DNA from 2 places in the Undibacter mobilis genome. Region 1 is predicted to be linked to the other one. Evidence: predicted binding sites of a transcription regulator. Region 1 holds the regulator's gene; the other holds the start of a gene.
The links. The regulator PhoB, encoded in region 1, activates phosphate uptake and scavenging genes when phosphate is short. The targets are predictions, from matches to a motif close to TGTCATNNANCTGTCAT.

Region 1 (7,497 bases):
TGACCGGCTCCGCATCGGCACGCCACGCTGCGCCGGCGGATGTACGCGTGAAACGCCGCAGCGTCGCCGTGGTGCTCGTGATGGTGTCGGGCGTCACCAGCACCAGCTTGCGCGCATTCGCCAAAGGCACCGGGCAGGTTTGCGCGAGAGCCAACGACGGCGCGAGCAGCAACAGGATGGCCATAACAAAGCAGCGCATCGCGGAGACTCCCGATCGATCATCGAGGAGTCGGGCCGCGTTACGCGGTCAAGCGCAAGGTTAATGCAGGCGCAGAGTTAATTCGCCTTCGCGCCGACGTCTTCCGGCTGGAACACATAGGTCGAGCTGCAGAACTCGCAGGTCACCGAAATGCGGCCGTCCTCGACCATGTGATCGCGGTCGTCCTGCGAGAAGCTCTTGAGCATGGACTCGACGGCATCGCGCGAGCACGAGCACTGCGCCTTGACGTCCTGCGCGTCGAACACGCGCACGCCCGGCTCGTGAAACAGCCGATAGGCCAGACGCTCGCTCGACAGGTCCGGATCGATCAGCTCGATGTCCTCCACGGTCTCAAGCAGCGCCCGGCCCTGCACCCACGCATCATCCTCGATCACCGGTGCGACCTCGAGGCCTTCCGGGGCGTCACCCGGATGCAAATCGGTCCGTGCCCTCTCCTGCGACTTCGGCAGGAACTGCAGCATCACGCCGCCAGCCCGCCAGCGGTGACTGGCGGCGCCGGTGCCGGGCTTGATTTCTTCGGCCACAGCCAGGCGGACACGCGTCGGGATCTGTTCCGAGCGCAGGAAATATTCATGCGCGGCGTCTTCAAGCGAGCGGCCGTCGAGCGCCACCAAGCCCTGATAGCGCTGGGTGTTCTCGCCCTGATCAATGGTCATGGCGAGATGACCCTTGCCGAGCAGATTGCCCGACGTCGCCTCGCCGGCCGCGACCAGCGCCTCGACGCCCGGCGCGCCATAGCGGGCGCAAGCGCGGACATGGCCCGGCGTGGTGTAGTCGACGACCAGCAAGCCCACGGGACCGTCTGTCTGCGCCTGCAGGATAAAGCGGCCGTTCATTTTCAACGCCGAACCAAGCATCACGGTCAGCACGATGGCTTCGCCAAGCAGCTTGGCAACCGGCAGCGGATAAGCGTGCTTCGACAGTATTTCATCGACCATCGGGCCGAGCCGCACCAGACGGCCGCGCAGATCGAGGCTCGCCACCTCGAACGGCGTCACCGCGTCATCGACCGACACGGCGGACGGGGCGCGTTCGGGCAGGGAAATGTTAGGGAAATTCGTCATGGCTTCGGTCATGCGGGCTTATGTAGTCGACGATCGGCGAAAGGCGAGTCCTCTGGCCGTCATTCCGGCGCGCGACAAACGAGCCCCGGGAATCCAGCCACGCTCGCAGCATCTTCCGTCTGGACCCCGGGTTCGCTCGCTGATGCAACCGCCCCGGAATGACGTGTTTTTACGCGTGCTCGGCGTGCAGGCACCAGGCAAGCAGGCCTTTTTGGGCGTGCAGGCGGTTCTCCGCCTCGTCGAACACCACCGACTGTGGCCCGTCCATCACCTCGTCGGTGACTTCCTCGCCGCGATGCGCCGGCAGGCAGTGCATGAACAAGGCGTCGGGCTTGGCCTTGGCCATGAGCGCGGCGTTCACCTGGTAGCGCTTGAGGATATTATGGCGGTGCTTGGCCTCGCGGTCGCCCATCGACACCCAGGTGTCGGTGAACACGCAATCGGCATCCTTGACCGCCGCTTCCGGATCGTCGCCGATCTTGATCTTCGCACCGGACGCCTTGACCCAATCGACCAGCCACTTCTTCGGCTTGAGTTCCGGCGGACAGGCCACGCGCAATTCGAAATCAAAGCGCTCGGCGGCATGCATCAGCGAAGCGCAGACATTATTGGCGTCGCCGGTCCATGCAATAGTGCGGCCGGTGATCGGCCCGCGATGTTCCTCGAAGGTCATGACGTCGGCCAGCACCTGACACGGATGCGAACGGCGCGTCAGGCCGTTGATTACTGGCACGGTGGCATTGGCTGCGATCTCGGCGACCTCTTCATGGCTCAGCGTGCGGATCATGATGGCATCGACGAAGCGCGACAGAACGCGCGCGGTGTCGGCCAAGGTCTCGCCGCGGCCGAGCTGCATTTCCTGAGCGGTGAGCATGATGGCTTCGCCGCCGAGCTGGCGCATGCCGACATCGAACGACACGCGGGTCCGCGTCGATGGCTTGTCGAAGATCATCGCCAGAGTCTTGCCGGCGAGCGGCTTGACGCCCTCGCCCCGCTTCTGCGCGGCCTTCATGGCGCGGCTGTGCGTGATCATCTCCTTCAGCGTCGGCTTCGGGATATCGGTCAGATCGAGGAAGTGCCTCACCTGATTGTTGGGGTCGCTCATGCCGCCGCTCCCGGCTTGCCGGCCTGATCGCCTTGCCGCGGATGCGCCTGCGCCAGCTTGGCGCAGGCGCGCTCGATGCGGTTCACCGCTTCGCCGATCTCGTCGTCACTGATGATGAGCGGCGGCAGCAGTCGAACGACATTCTCGCCGGCCGCAACCGTGATCATCTCTTCGTTACGCAATTCATCGACCATCTCGCCGACCGGCGGCACCATGCGCAAGCCGATCAGCAGGCCCTCGCCGCGCACTTCGGCGACGACGGAGGAATAGCGATCCCTGATCTCTGCGAGCCGCTGTTTCAGCAGCAGGCCCTTGCGCTTGACCTCGTCGAGGAAAGCCTTGTCTGCGACGATGTCGAGCACGGCATTGCCGGCGGCCATCGCGAGCTGGTTGCCGCCAAAGGTCGAGCCGTGCGAGCCGGCGGTCATGCCCTTGGCCGCTTCCGCGGTTGCCAGGCACGCGCCGATCGGAAAGCCGCCACCGAGCGCCTTGGCCAGACCCATGATGTCGGGAGTCACCCCGGTATGCTGATAGGCGAACAGATCGCCGGTGCGGCCGACGCCGGTCTGCACCTCATCAAAGATCAACAGCAGGCCGTTGTCGTCGCACAGCTTGCGAAGTGCGCGCAAAAACTCGTGAGGCACGACGCGCACGCCGCCCTCGCCCATCAGCGGCTCGGTGACGATCGCGGCGGTCTCGGCGGTGATTGCCTTCTTGACCGCCTCAAGGTCGCCGAACGGCACTTGGTCGAAGCCCTGCATGTTAGGGCCGAAGCCTTCGAGATACTTCTTGTTGCCCGTCGCGGCAAGCGCCGCCAGCGTACGGCCATGGAAGGCCCCTTCGAAGGTGATGATGCGGTTACGTTCCGGCTTGCCGGACGCGTATTGATACTTCCGCGCCATCTTGATGCAGCATTCCATCGCCTCGGTGCCGGAGTTCTGGAAGAACACGAAGTCGGCGAAGCTATGCTGGCACAGCCGCTCGGCGAGCTTTTCGCCTTCCGGAATGCGGTAGAGGTTCGAGGTGTGCCACAGCTTGCCAGCCTGCTCGGTCAGCTTCGCAACCATGTGCGGGTGCGAATGGCCAAGCGCGTTGACGGCAACGCCGGAGGTGAAGTCCAGATAGCGCTTGCCGTTGGTCGCGGTTAGCCAGACACCATCGCCCCGCTCGAAAGCGAGGTCCACACGGGCATAGGTCGGCAACAGATGCGAGCTCACGGCCAGTCTCTTTCCACGAAACGACAATCGGAACGCCCGGCGGCGCCAGTTCGGAAAACGGCAACGAGCCCCGGGGCAGAACCCGAGGACGTTCAATACCATTCGCCGATGACTAGCCCACGGCCGGCTACGGAACCGGACCTGGGCTAAGCGTTTTCCCGGCTGGCAGCGCCCAAAACGAAACGTGCCGCCTCGCCGGGCGGCACTTGGACGGCATTTTATTGGAGGCCGGGGCCAAGTCAACCGAACCACCTCGGCCGATTCGCGACTCAAAATCACCGCAGTCGCGGATTCTAAAGGAAAACCTGTGGGAGGAGAGTTTTAGCCGATTGCAAATGCTTGCGGCCGAGTCAACCCATAGTGTAGTTTTTTGGTCAGGCGATACGACATATCGCGTGCCGCCGCCTAAATCTGGTTCATCCCTGAAGCGTACACGTTCAGGTGCGGAAAAGCCGCGCCGGACGACGGGGGTGGATTCTGTCCAAACGCCTGGATCGCCGAGGGAAATACCCCATGAGCTGGACCGATGAGCGGGTCGAACTGCTGAAAAAGCTCTGGTCCGACGGTCTGTCGGCCAGCCAGATTGCCGCCGAGCTCGGCGGCATCACCCGCAATGCCGTGATCGGCAAGGTACACCGGCTCGGCCTGTCGGGTCGTGCCAAAAGCCCCACTTCGAGCGCGCCGCGCCCGCGCAAGGCCCGTTCCTCCGGCCACATGATCCGGGTGCAGCGGCCTCAGGTGCGCGGCAATACCGCGCTGGCCTATGACTACGAGGTCGAACCCGAACCCGAACTGCTGGAAATCCCGCTCGAGCAGCGCAAGACGCTGCTGCAGCTCAACGAAAAAACCTGCCGCTGGCCGGTGGGCGATCCGTCGGGCCCGGATTTCTTCTTCTGCGGCGGCGAAGCTGCTGAGGACCAGCCCTATTGCAGCTTCCACTGCCGCGTCGCCTACCAGCCGGCAAACGATCGCCGCCGCCAGAAGCCGGCGTTCAGGGGCTGAGACACTGACATCAATGGGATGACGAAGGCCGGGGCAAAGCTTCGGCCTTTTTTGTTGGACGCCTAGGCTCCGGCGCGCGGCGCTGCGCAGTTAGCCGGCGGCCCGACCGAAGCGGTCGTCGAGCGCATAGCCGGCACCGCGCACAGTGCGGATCGGGTCGGCTTGCTGGCCACGGTTGATGGCCTTGCGCAGGCGGCCGACGTGAACGTCCACGGTCCGCTCATCGATATAGATGTCGGAGCCCCAGACACCGTCGAGCAATTGCTCGCGTGAGAACACACGGCCGGGCCGTTCCATCAGGAATTCGAGCAGACGATATTCGGTCGGGCCGAGATCGATCGGCTTGCCGCTGCGCGACACGCGTTTTTTGTCCCGGTCGAGTTCGATGTCGCCGATGTTGAGCACGGTGGCAACGCGATCCGGATGGGCCCGACGCAGCAGCGCGCGCACGCGGGCAAGCAATTCCGGCACCGAGAACGGCTTGACCATGTAGTCGTCGGCGCCGGTGGCGAGGCCGCGGATCTTCTCGCTCTCCTCGCCGCGCGCGGTCAGCATGATGATCGGCAGATTCTGCGTCTCTGGCCGCGCCCGCAGCCGGCGGCACAATTCGATGCCCGACAGCCCCGGCAGCATCCAGTCGAGCACCACGAGATCCGGCACACGCTCTTTCAGCTTGGTGTCGGCGTCGTCGCCGCGGGCCGCGGTCTCGACCTCGTAGCCTTCCTTCTCGAGATTGTAGACGAGGAGCATCGTGAGAGGCTCCTCGTCTTCGACGATCAGGATTCGCGCGCTCATGCTTCGGTGGCTCGTCAGGCGTTGGTGCCGGTCAGCGCGGAGATCTCGGTCTCGCCCTTCGGCCGGCGTTCGGTGATCGGTGCGCCATCCACGATGTAGTGGACGGTTTCCGCGATGTTGGTGGCATGGTCGCCCATGCGCTCGATGTTCTTGGCGCAGAACATCAGGTGAATACAGAAGGTGATGTTGCGCGGATCTTCCATCATATAGGTGAGCAGCTCGCGGAACACCGAGGTGCAGACCGCGTCGATTTCCTCATCGCCGCGCCACACCGCCATCGCCTTGGCATCGTCGCGCCGGGCGTAGGCATCGAGCACCGCCTTGAGCTGGCCGAGCACGAGATCGGTCATGTGTTCGACGCCGCGGATCAGCTTCGGCGGCGGGAACTCGGCGTTGAGCGCAATGACGCGTTTGGCAATGTTCTTGGCCAGGTCGCCGACGCGCTCAAGATCGTTGGCAAGCCGCAGCGCGCCCACGATTTCGCGGAGGTCCACCGCCATCGGCTGGCGGCGGGCAATGGTGAGCACCGACTTTTCCTCGATTTCATGCTGGAGGACGTCGATGGCGTTGTCGGAAGCGGTGACCCGCTGCGCCATGGTGGTATCGCGCTTGGCCAACGCGTCAACGGCATCGGCAACCTGCTTCTCTGCCAGGCCGCCCATCTCGGCGACCATCCGCGACAGTTCCTGCAGGTCGACGTCGAAAGCCTTGGCGGTGTGCTGTTCGTTCATAATCCTGATCCTTCAATCCTTGCCGGCGCCGGCCTAGCCGAAGCGGCCGGTGATGTAATCCTGGGTGCGGCGGTCGTTCGGCGCGGTGAAGATCTTGGTCGTCTCGCCGTATTCGACGAGTTCGCCGAGATACATGAAGGCAGTGAAGTCGGAGACGCGCGCCGCCTGCTGCATGTTATGGGTGACGATGGCGATGGTGTAGTCTTCCTTGAGCTCGTCGATCAGCTCTTCGATCTTGGCAGTCGAGATCGGGTCGAGCGCCGAGCACGGCTCGTCGAACAGGATAACCTCGGGCCGCACGGCGACAGTGCGGGCGATGCACAGGCGCTGCTGCTGGCCACCCGACAGCGACTGGCCGTTGGCGCCCAGCTTGTCCTTGACCTCGTTCCACAACGCGGCGCGCTCCAGCGCGTGCTGCACGCGACCGTCGAGTTCGGACTTCGGCAGCTTCTCGTAGAGTCTGATGCCGAAGGCGATGTTCTCATAGATTGTCATCGGGAACGGCGTCGGCTTCTGGAACACCATGCCGACCTTGGCGCGCAGCAAATTGAGGTCCTGCGACGGCGCCAGGATATCGTCGTTGTCGAGGCGCACGGTGCCGGTCGCGCGCTGGTTCGGATAAAGGTCGTACATGCGGTTGAGGATGCGCAGCAAGGTCGACTTGCCGCAGCCCGACGGACCGATGAAGGCGGTGACCTTGCCCTCGTACAGCGAGACATTGATGTTCTTCAGGGCGCGGTGATCGCCGTAGAAGAAATCGAGATTCTTCACGGTGACCTTGTCGACCAGGCCTTCGGCCGGGTTCACGGTGTTGGTGACGGTCGGGACGGTAAAAGTGGCCATGGTCATGACGATTTACTCTGCGAAGCGAGGGCGCGGGCGACGATGCTCAAGGTCAGAACCGACAGCGTGATGATAAGCGCGCCGGTCCAGGCGAGCTCCTGCCAGTCCTTGTAGGGGCTCAATGCGAATTGGAAGATGACAACCGGCAAACTGGACATCGGAGCATTCATGTCGGTGCTCCAGAACTGGTTGTTCAGCGCGGTAAACAACAGCGGTGCGGTTTCGCCGGAGATACGCGCCACCGCGAGCAGCACGCCGGTGATCATGCCGGCGCGGGCGGCGCGGTAAGCGACACGTCTGATCATCAGCGAGCGCGGCAGCCCGATCGAAGCCGCAGCTTCGCGTAGCGTATCCGGCACCAGGATGAGCATGTCTTCGGTGGTACGCACCACGACCGGCACCACGATCACGCCGAGCGCGACGGCGCCGGCCCAGCCCGAGAAGTGGCCCATCTGAGCTACCATGATCTCGTAAACGAACAGGCCGATCACGATCGACGGCGCACTGAGCAGGATGTCGT
Region 2 (7,497 bases), 910 kb from region 1:
CGGTGTGCAGGCGTTTCGCTATGAGATCCGCACCGCGCTGCTACCCTTCATCTTCATCTTCAACACGCAGCTTCTGCTGATCGACATCGGAAGCTGGTCTGAGCTCGTTCTGGTGGTCCTCTCTGCGACGATTGCCATGGGTTGCTTCGTTGCGGCAACGCAGGGCTGGATGCTGACGAAAAGCCGCTGGTACGAAACGGTGGCGCTGTTCCTGATCTGCTTCACCTTGTTCCGGCCGGGCTTCTGGCTCGACCAGATCATCGACCCTTACGTAACGCGCCCGGCGGCCGATCTCGTCCGCGTCGCGAACGATGCGCCACCTGGCACGACCATCCGCTTCCGCGTCAAGAGCCAGACGCGGGCCGGCGACGAGGTCGACAAGGTCATCCGCCTCACCTTGCGCGAAGGCGCGACGGGACCGGAACGCCTGCGCGCGGCCGGACTCGACGTGATGACGGTCGGTGACCGCACGCAGATCGGCAATGTGCGCTTCGGCAGCCAGGCCACGAAGTATGGCCTCGGCAATGGCGATCAGATTCTGTCGGTGCTGCTGCCGGCGGAGCGGCCGAGCCGCTTCTGGCTCTATATTCCGGCGCTGGTCGTGCTTGCCGGCATCGTGCTGCTGCAACGGCGGCGCCAGGACGCGCTTGAGCCCGCCACGGCGCGCTGACAAGCGGTCAATCGTGACGGATCAGCCCGCGGCGACGCGGGCTGGCGGCGTCAGCGGCGCCGGTTCCTTGGCGACGATCTTCATCGGCTCGGGCTTCGCCGATGGCGGGGTGAGCGTCTTCGCCGGTTCGGCATTCTTCACTTTGCTGCTCGCCGGTTTGGTCTTTGCAGACTTGGTCTTCGCGACCTTGGCTTTTGCAGGCTTGGCCTTTGCGGATTTGGTCTTTGCGGATTTGGTCTTTGCCGGTTTGGCGCTCTTCTTGTCGGCCTTGGCTGGTTTGCCGCCCGTCAGCGCCGCGATTTCGGCCTTGAGCTTCTTCAGCTTTTTCTTCAGCGCTTTGATGGTGTCGTCTTTTTTCGACATGTCGCACTCGCCGTCTGTACTGGGGGCCACGTTTGATTGCGGTCAGCGTAACGGGAACCGCCGGAGGGTCAATGACGCCACCGAACGAACGAGTAACGCGCTGAGATAACTGCGTATTTTTTCGGGTTCCAGGGCACGCAATCCGGCAATTTCCATGACAGATTTATGACAAACGCATTTCAGTCCGCGTTATCCCACAAAATGATGCACGCTATCGTTTACAGCCTTTGCCGCCGCGCTAGCATTGGAATGCCAATGAGAGTGCGGGCGATGACGAAACCGACCCAAGCGCGCGACGACGACAGCGAAGCACTGTACTGGCTCAAGATCGCCAAAGGCGTGCTGTCGGGCGAGATCGATCCGCACAATGCCCGCGCGGTGTTGAGCGCGCGCCGTCAGGCGCGCAGCAAGCCACGCATCAAGCCGCGCGTCGTCCGGCCGTCAGCAAAGCAGCACTGATTGTCCCGGGAGCGTCTCAGACCAGCGTGGCGCGGATGCGCGAGCTGACCATGTCGAGCACCATGACCGTCAGCACGACGATGATGATCTGCGCCGCGGTCTCGCCGTAGTGAAAGCTGCGGATGCTCTCGTACAAGGTCTGGCCGATACCGCCGGCGCCGACAATGCCGAGCGTGGTGGCCGAACGCACATTGGTCTCCAGGCGATACAGCGTCAGCGACGACCACATCGGCATCACCTGTGGAATGACACCGAAAACCACTTCCTGCACCTTGATCGCACCGGTGACGCGGATGCCCTCCACCGGGCGCGGATCGACGGCTTCGACCGCTTCCGAGAACAGCTTGGCGAAGATGCCGAGATTGTGAACGAACAGCGCCATCACGCCGGCGAACGGGCCGAGACCGACGGCGACGACGAACAGCAGCGCGAATACGATTTCGTTGATGGCCCGGCAGGCGTCCATCAAGCGCCGCACCGGCTGAACGATCCATTGCGGCGCGACGTTGGACGAGCAGAGGATCGACACCGGAATGCCGAAGATGACGGCGAGCGCCGTGCCCCAGATCGCGATCTGGATCGTCACCACCATGTCGATAAGGTAGCTTTCCCAATGGTGGAAATTCGGCGTCAGGAAGGCCTTGCCGAACTCGGCCATGTTGCGCCAGTCGGTCACCAGGGACGAGGCGCGGAACATCTCAGCCGGCGACCAGCTCCACACCAGCAAGCCGAATATGATGACCCAGATCGCCCAGCTCTTCAGGCGGTGCGACCATGTGTGCCGAGGCACGACGATCTCCGGCGCGAGTTTGCCGGTCATATGAGCGGTGGCGTCGGTCATGGCGTCCACGGGCTGGCGTTAGACAGGAAAAGGGCGCCGAACCAATCGTGGTCCGGCGCCCGGATGGTAGGTTAGTTCATCGGCGTCGATGTCATGGACGTCGCGAGTTCGGCGATGATCTTCTTCAGCTTGGCCTGATCGCCGGCCTTGTCGGCTTCCTGGAATTCGGCGACCTTCTTGCGGAAGGGGCTGGCATTGGCCTTGTCGGCCGCAGCCTGCCAGGTCTTGACCTCAGCTTCGAGCGACTTGATCTGAGTCGCCTTGTCTTCGGCCGACAGCTTGGCGTCGCCCTTGATCTTCATGATCGTCTTGTTGTTTTCCAGAATACGGATCGGAAGCAACTGATCGTCAGCCGACGGGCTGAACGGCGCCCATTGCAGGCCCGCAAGGATCTTCTTCGCGGCGGCGATCTCATCCGGCGTGCCGATACGGCCATAGCTCAGGATCCAGGTGTAGAGCTTGGTCTTGTCTTCGGTCGACATATCCTTGCGCCAGACGATCGGGTCGCTCGGGATCAGCGGCGAGGTCCAGATCACGCGGATGTTCTTGGCGGCGTCCGGCGCGGTCTTTTCGAGCCGGCGCAGGTTTTCGCTGTTGTTGGTGCCGACGTCGATCTGCTTGTTGGCCACCGCCATCGCGTTCGCCTCATGCGAGGCGTTGCGGACGGTCTTGAAGCAGTCCTTCGGCTCGATGTTCTTGGCGGCGAAGATGTACGAGGTCGGCACCAGGAAACCTGACGTCGAGTTCGGGTCGCCAATGCCGAAGGTGACGGTCTTATCGCACTTGAGCACGTCCTCGAGGGTCTTGATTGGCGAATCCTTCTGCACGATCAGATGCGACCAGTAGCCAGGATTGCCATCGGAATCGACCGACTGCACGAAGATCTGACCGTCGGCACGGTTGACGGCTTCCATCGCCGACTTGTTGCCGTACCAGGCGATCTGCACTTTCTTGAAGCGCATCGCTTCGATCACGCCGGCATAGTCGGAGGCATAGAAGCCGTTGACCTTGAAACCGGTGCCCTTCGCCATATCGGCGAGGAAGGGTTCCCAGATGGTCTTCAGGTTGCTGCTCGCTTCGGTCGCGATGATGCCGAAGTTGATTTCCTTGGTCTGGGCCTGAACCGCGGTCGCCGAAAGGCTGGCGGCGATCGCCAGAGCGGTACCAAGCATGGCTAGCTTGCGCATGATGCTTCTCCTGTTGCAGTCGTTTCTTGTCAATCGGGTCGAGCGATTCCCGCACTCAGGCGGTCAGGCGCCCGGCTTTCGCGTGCGGCCTCGTCATAGCCACAGTGGATGCAGGCGGCATGACAACCGTCGGCGGATCGGACCAATGGCCGTTGCCGTTCACAGCAGCCTGCGGATCCGACCAGTGCAGGCCGCCATCCGGTTCCGGTACGGCCCCGAAGTTCGGCAGGAACAGCTCTTCGGATTCGGCGCCGTAGATGTTGTTGAGAAAGGCCGGCGTCAGCGCGCTCGAAGGGCCGTCATAGGCAACCTTGCCGTCCTTGAGCGCAATGGTGCGCGGGCAGTATTTCATCGCGTATTCGACCTGATGAAGCGACACCAGCACGGTGAGGCCGTCCTGACGGTTCATGTCGGCGACCAGATCCATGACGCGGCGCGACGAGGCCGGATCGAGCGAGGCGATCGGTTCGTCGGCGATCAGCAGTTCGGCGCCCTGCACCAGCGAGCGTGCAATGGCGGCGCGTTGCTGCTGCCCGCCGGACAGATCGTTGGCGCGCCGCAGCGCATGTTCGGCAATGCCGACGCGCGCCAGGGCCTGCATGGCCACGCGCTTGTCGTCATCGCTGAAACGGCCAAGCGTACCGCGCGCCGTCGGCAGGCGACCGAGCAGGCCGAAGCAGACATTGGTGAGCAGCGACAGCCGCGGCACCAGGTTGAACTGCTGGAATATCACGCCGATGCGGGCACGCAGCGTGCGGCTGCAGCTGATGCGACCGCCGCGCTGGATTGCCTGGCCGAGTACGGTGATCTGACCGCTGGCCTTGCCGTCGCGCGCTCCGTCGATCGGGATCAGACCCGCCAGCGAGCGGATCAAAGTCGACTTGCCGGAACCCGAGGCGCCGATCAACGCCACCATCTCGCCGCGCTTGAGCGAAATGGACACGTCGTTCAACACGGGCTTGCCGCGCTGATAGGATTTGGAAATACCGATAGCGTCGATGACAGCTTCCGTTGTCACGCCGCGCCCTCCTGACCTCGTTGTCACAATCGCTAACAACGGCATGTGACAGTCGGATGAATGCGGCCGGGGTTTCTTCCGATGCGCACATGAGGGGGCCGGAGTCGCGGCAAAGACAAGGCGCCGTCATCGCTCGAGCAACAAGCGATCCAGTTAGCGCAACGTCTTCAATGGATTACTGGATGCCTCCGCTGTCGCGGGGCATGACCAGTCAACCTCAGGTGATGCCACCCAGTGCCACTTCATTGAGCACGACGAAGGGCGCACCGGCGGTCGCCTGCCTTGAAATGACCAGGCGATCAACGTTCAGGGCCGCCGCATCCGGCAATTGGTCGAACTGCCGGCCCAGGAAATTGTAGGCAGCCATCCGCTTCTGCACAGGCAGCGCGCCGGTCAGAGTCATGTGAAAGCGGAAATCCTCGAACACGTAAGGATAGCCCCAGCGATAGAGGTGCTCGATGTGGCGTTCGGTGAGGCCCGGCTTCAGCCGCTTCGCCAGTTCCTGCTCCGTCGGCAGAGCACGAAAATCATCGAAGGCACTAACGCAGGCATCGGCGAGGCGGTGGAGCGGCGCACAGGGTTCGGCCGGCACCAGCGCAATGAAGGAGCCGAGCTCCCGGACCACCAGCGTGCCGGCATGAACCGGCGCCTGCTCATTCGCAAAGGTCAGGAATGACACCGTCAGGTCGCGCTCAGTGGCACCGTCCTTGAGCCGCATCGGCGGCTTCATCGTCGCGTGAAAACCGTAGACCCGCGGCTCCCGTGTCAGGGCCGGCCACTTGGCCGCGTCAACACCATCCGGATAAGGCACGTCATTGCCTGTAAAGGCGTCGTAGCCGAGCACCGACGCACCAAAGCGATAGAGGGCGCTTGCAGCGGCCGGCACATAATAGATGGCATAGCGCGCCGACATGGTCCGGCCCCCGGCCTCAGTGCAGACGGCCGGAGTCGGCAAGATGGACGAAACGGCCATTCGCCATCGTCGCCACCGCCTTTGGCCGCGACGGATCGGCGGCATCAACGAGAACGAGATCGGCGCGCTTACCGGCCGCGATGGTGCCGCGATCGGCGAGCCCCGCTGCGCGGGCCGGATGCTCCGACACATAGGCCCAGGCCTGATGCAGCGGAAGCACCTTGTCCTGCTCCAGGCGGAATGCGGCGAGCAGCAGCGCCGGATAGTAATAGTCCGACGCCAGCACGGTGCAGAGACCGCGCGCGATCATATCTGCGGCGGCGACCCAGCCGATATGACTGCCACCGCGTACGACATTGGGCGCGCCCATGACGACATGATCGCCAGCCCTGGTCGCATCTTCGGCGGTTTCGACATTCACCGGAAATTCGGCAACCCGGCAATTGAGGGCGCGGAACCATTGCCGTTGCTGCGGCGACATGTCGTCATGCGATAGCATCGCGACAGCGCCGGCATTCGCGGCTTTGGCGAGACGTTCGATTGAGCCCGGTACTTCGGCCGCGCGACCGCGCAGACGTTCAACCAGCGTGTTGAAATCATCGACGGTAAGACCGGCACGGGCCGCCATCTCGGAAATTTTTCGTGTGCGCGGCGGCGAATCGGCGCTCGGCATGTGATCGTTAAAGCCAAGCATGCCGACGCGGCGCGCGCCGAGCCAGTCGGTCACTTCCTTTTCGGCGTCGAGGTTGAAAGTCTCGTAGCGCAGATGGCAATGCGTGTCCGCGCCGAGCGCGGGCCGCAGAGCTTCGATGGCGCCGAGCACGGCGCGCGCATTCTCGGCGCCGCGCAGGCCCGGCTCCCACGACCAGGTGAGGCCGTGAAACATGGTGGTGATGCCGTTGGCGACCGCCTGACGGTCACTGTCCTGCAAGGCGATATCGATGGGGAAGCCGACGCCAGGCCGCGGCATCAACTGCCGCTCGAAGGCATCACCATGGATATCGACAATGCCAGGCAGCACATAAAGCCCGCGCGCATCGAAGCTGCGGCCATTGCCGCCACCGGCGCCGAGCGCTGCAATGGCGCCATCCTTGTCGTCGATCTGGATATCGGCCTCGACAAAGTCGCCACCGGCCAGAACCTGTCCGCCCTGAATACGCATGAGTGTCCTTAGCCCGCTGCCTGCCGCGCTGGCAGCGCCGCGCCTTCATACTTGTCGAGAAACGCTTCGGCGCTGAGTGCACGGAAATCCGCGAGCGCTTGGCCGACCTGTTCATGCGGCCAGTCCCACCACGCGAGTTTGACCATGCGTTCGGCGACGGTGGCCGAAAAACGCGGCCGCAGCACCCGCGCCGGATTGCCGACGGCGATCATGTAAGGCGGAACATCCTTGGTCACGACCGCGCCGGCGCCAACCACCGCGCCGGTGCCGATGGAGCGGCCCGGCAAGACAATAACGCCATGGCCGATCCAGACGTCATGGCCGATGGTGACGTGGAACGAGCGCCGCCAGTCGAAGAACTCGGCCTCATCGGCCGCGCCATCGAAATAGGCGCTGGCGCGGTAGGTAAAGTGCGACTGCGTGGCGCGATGCATCGGATGATTGCCGGGATTGATCCGGGTCATCGCCGCGATCGAGGTAAACTTGCCGATGGTCGCATAGGCAATATCGCTGTCGTTGACGACATAAGAGTAATCGCCGAGCTCGACTTCGAGGAGCTTGGTGCGGGGGCCGACCTCGGTATAGGTGCCGAGCGTCGAACGCTTCACCTCGGCGGTCGGATCGACGACGGGTGTGGTGGAGAGTTGGCTTGCCATAGTGCTTTAAAACGCCCGATTAGTGACACTTACGTGACGCGCAATGCATCACTCAACTTTCCACGATGAGCGCCACACGGTCGGCGGAGAAACGCGCCCGCGCCAGCATGATCGGGACGTCCTCATCGGTAACATTGAGGCCCTCGGCTATGAGAATGGGCCGATGTACCGACAGCCGCAGCCGGCCGGCATCCACGGCATCGGTGAAACCGGCGCTGATGCGCGTCC

Region 2: a site for PhoB is predicted at 4,584-4,600, ahead of phnC (phosphonate ABC transporter ATP-binding protein). Genes of this name have one in related genera too.

What each region holds. Positions count from the first base shown of each region.
Region 1 is NZ_QRGO01000001.1:538,812-546,308, forward strand. It holds gene DXH78_RS02515 (hypothetical protein) at 1-199, opposite strand, end outside; gene DXH78_RS02520 (Hsp33 family molecular chaperone) at 277-1,296, opposite strand; gene argF (ornithine carbamoyltransferase) at 1,454-2,389, opposite strand; gene DXH78_RS02530 (aspartate aminotransferase family protein) at 2,386-3,612, opposite strand; gene DXH78_RS02535 (GcrA family cell cycle regulator) at 4,120-4,608, shown strand; gene phoB (phosphate regulon transcriptional regulator PhoB) at 4,699-5,403, opposite strand; gene phoU (phosphate signaling complex protein PhoU) at 5,418-6,134, opposite strand; gene pstB (phosphate ABC transporter ATP-binding protein PstB) at 6,168-6,983, opposite strand; gene pstA (phosphate ABC transporter permease PstA) at 6,980-7,497, opposite strand, start outside.
Region 2 is NZ_QRGO01000001.1:1,444,741-1,452,237, reverse strand. It holds gene DXH78_RS06885 (TRAP transporter permease) at 1-670, shown strand, start outside; gene DXH78_RS06880 (hypothetical protein) at 692-1,033, opposite strand; gene DXH78_RS06875 (hypothetical protein) at 1,304-1,492, shown strand; gene phnE (phosphonate ABC transporter, permease protein PhnE) at 1,509-2,333, opposite strand; gene phnD (phosphonate ABC transporter substrate-binding protein) at 2,405-3,520, opposite strand; gene phnC (phosphonate ABC transporter ATP-binding protein) at 3,576-4,538, opposite strand; gene DXH78_RS06855 (DUF1045 domain-containing protein) at 4,756-5,451, opposite strand; gene DXH78_RS06850 (alpha-D-ribose 1-methylphosphonate 5-triphosphate diphosphatase) at 5,468-6,613, opposite strand; gene DXH78_RS06845 (LbetaH domain-containing protein) at 6,622-7,269, opposite strand; gene phnF (phosphonate metabolism transcriptional regulator PhnF) at 7,322-7,497, opposite strand, start outside.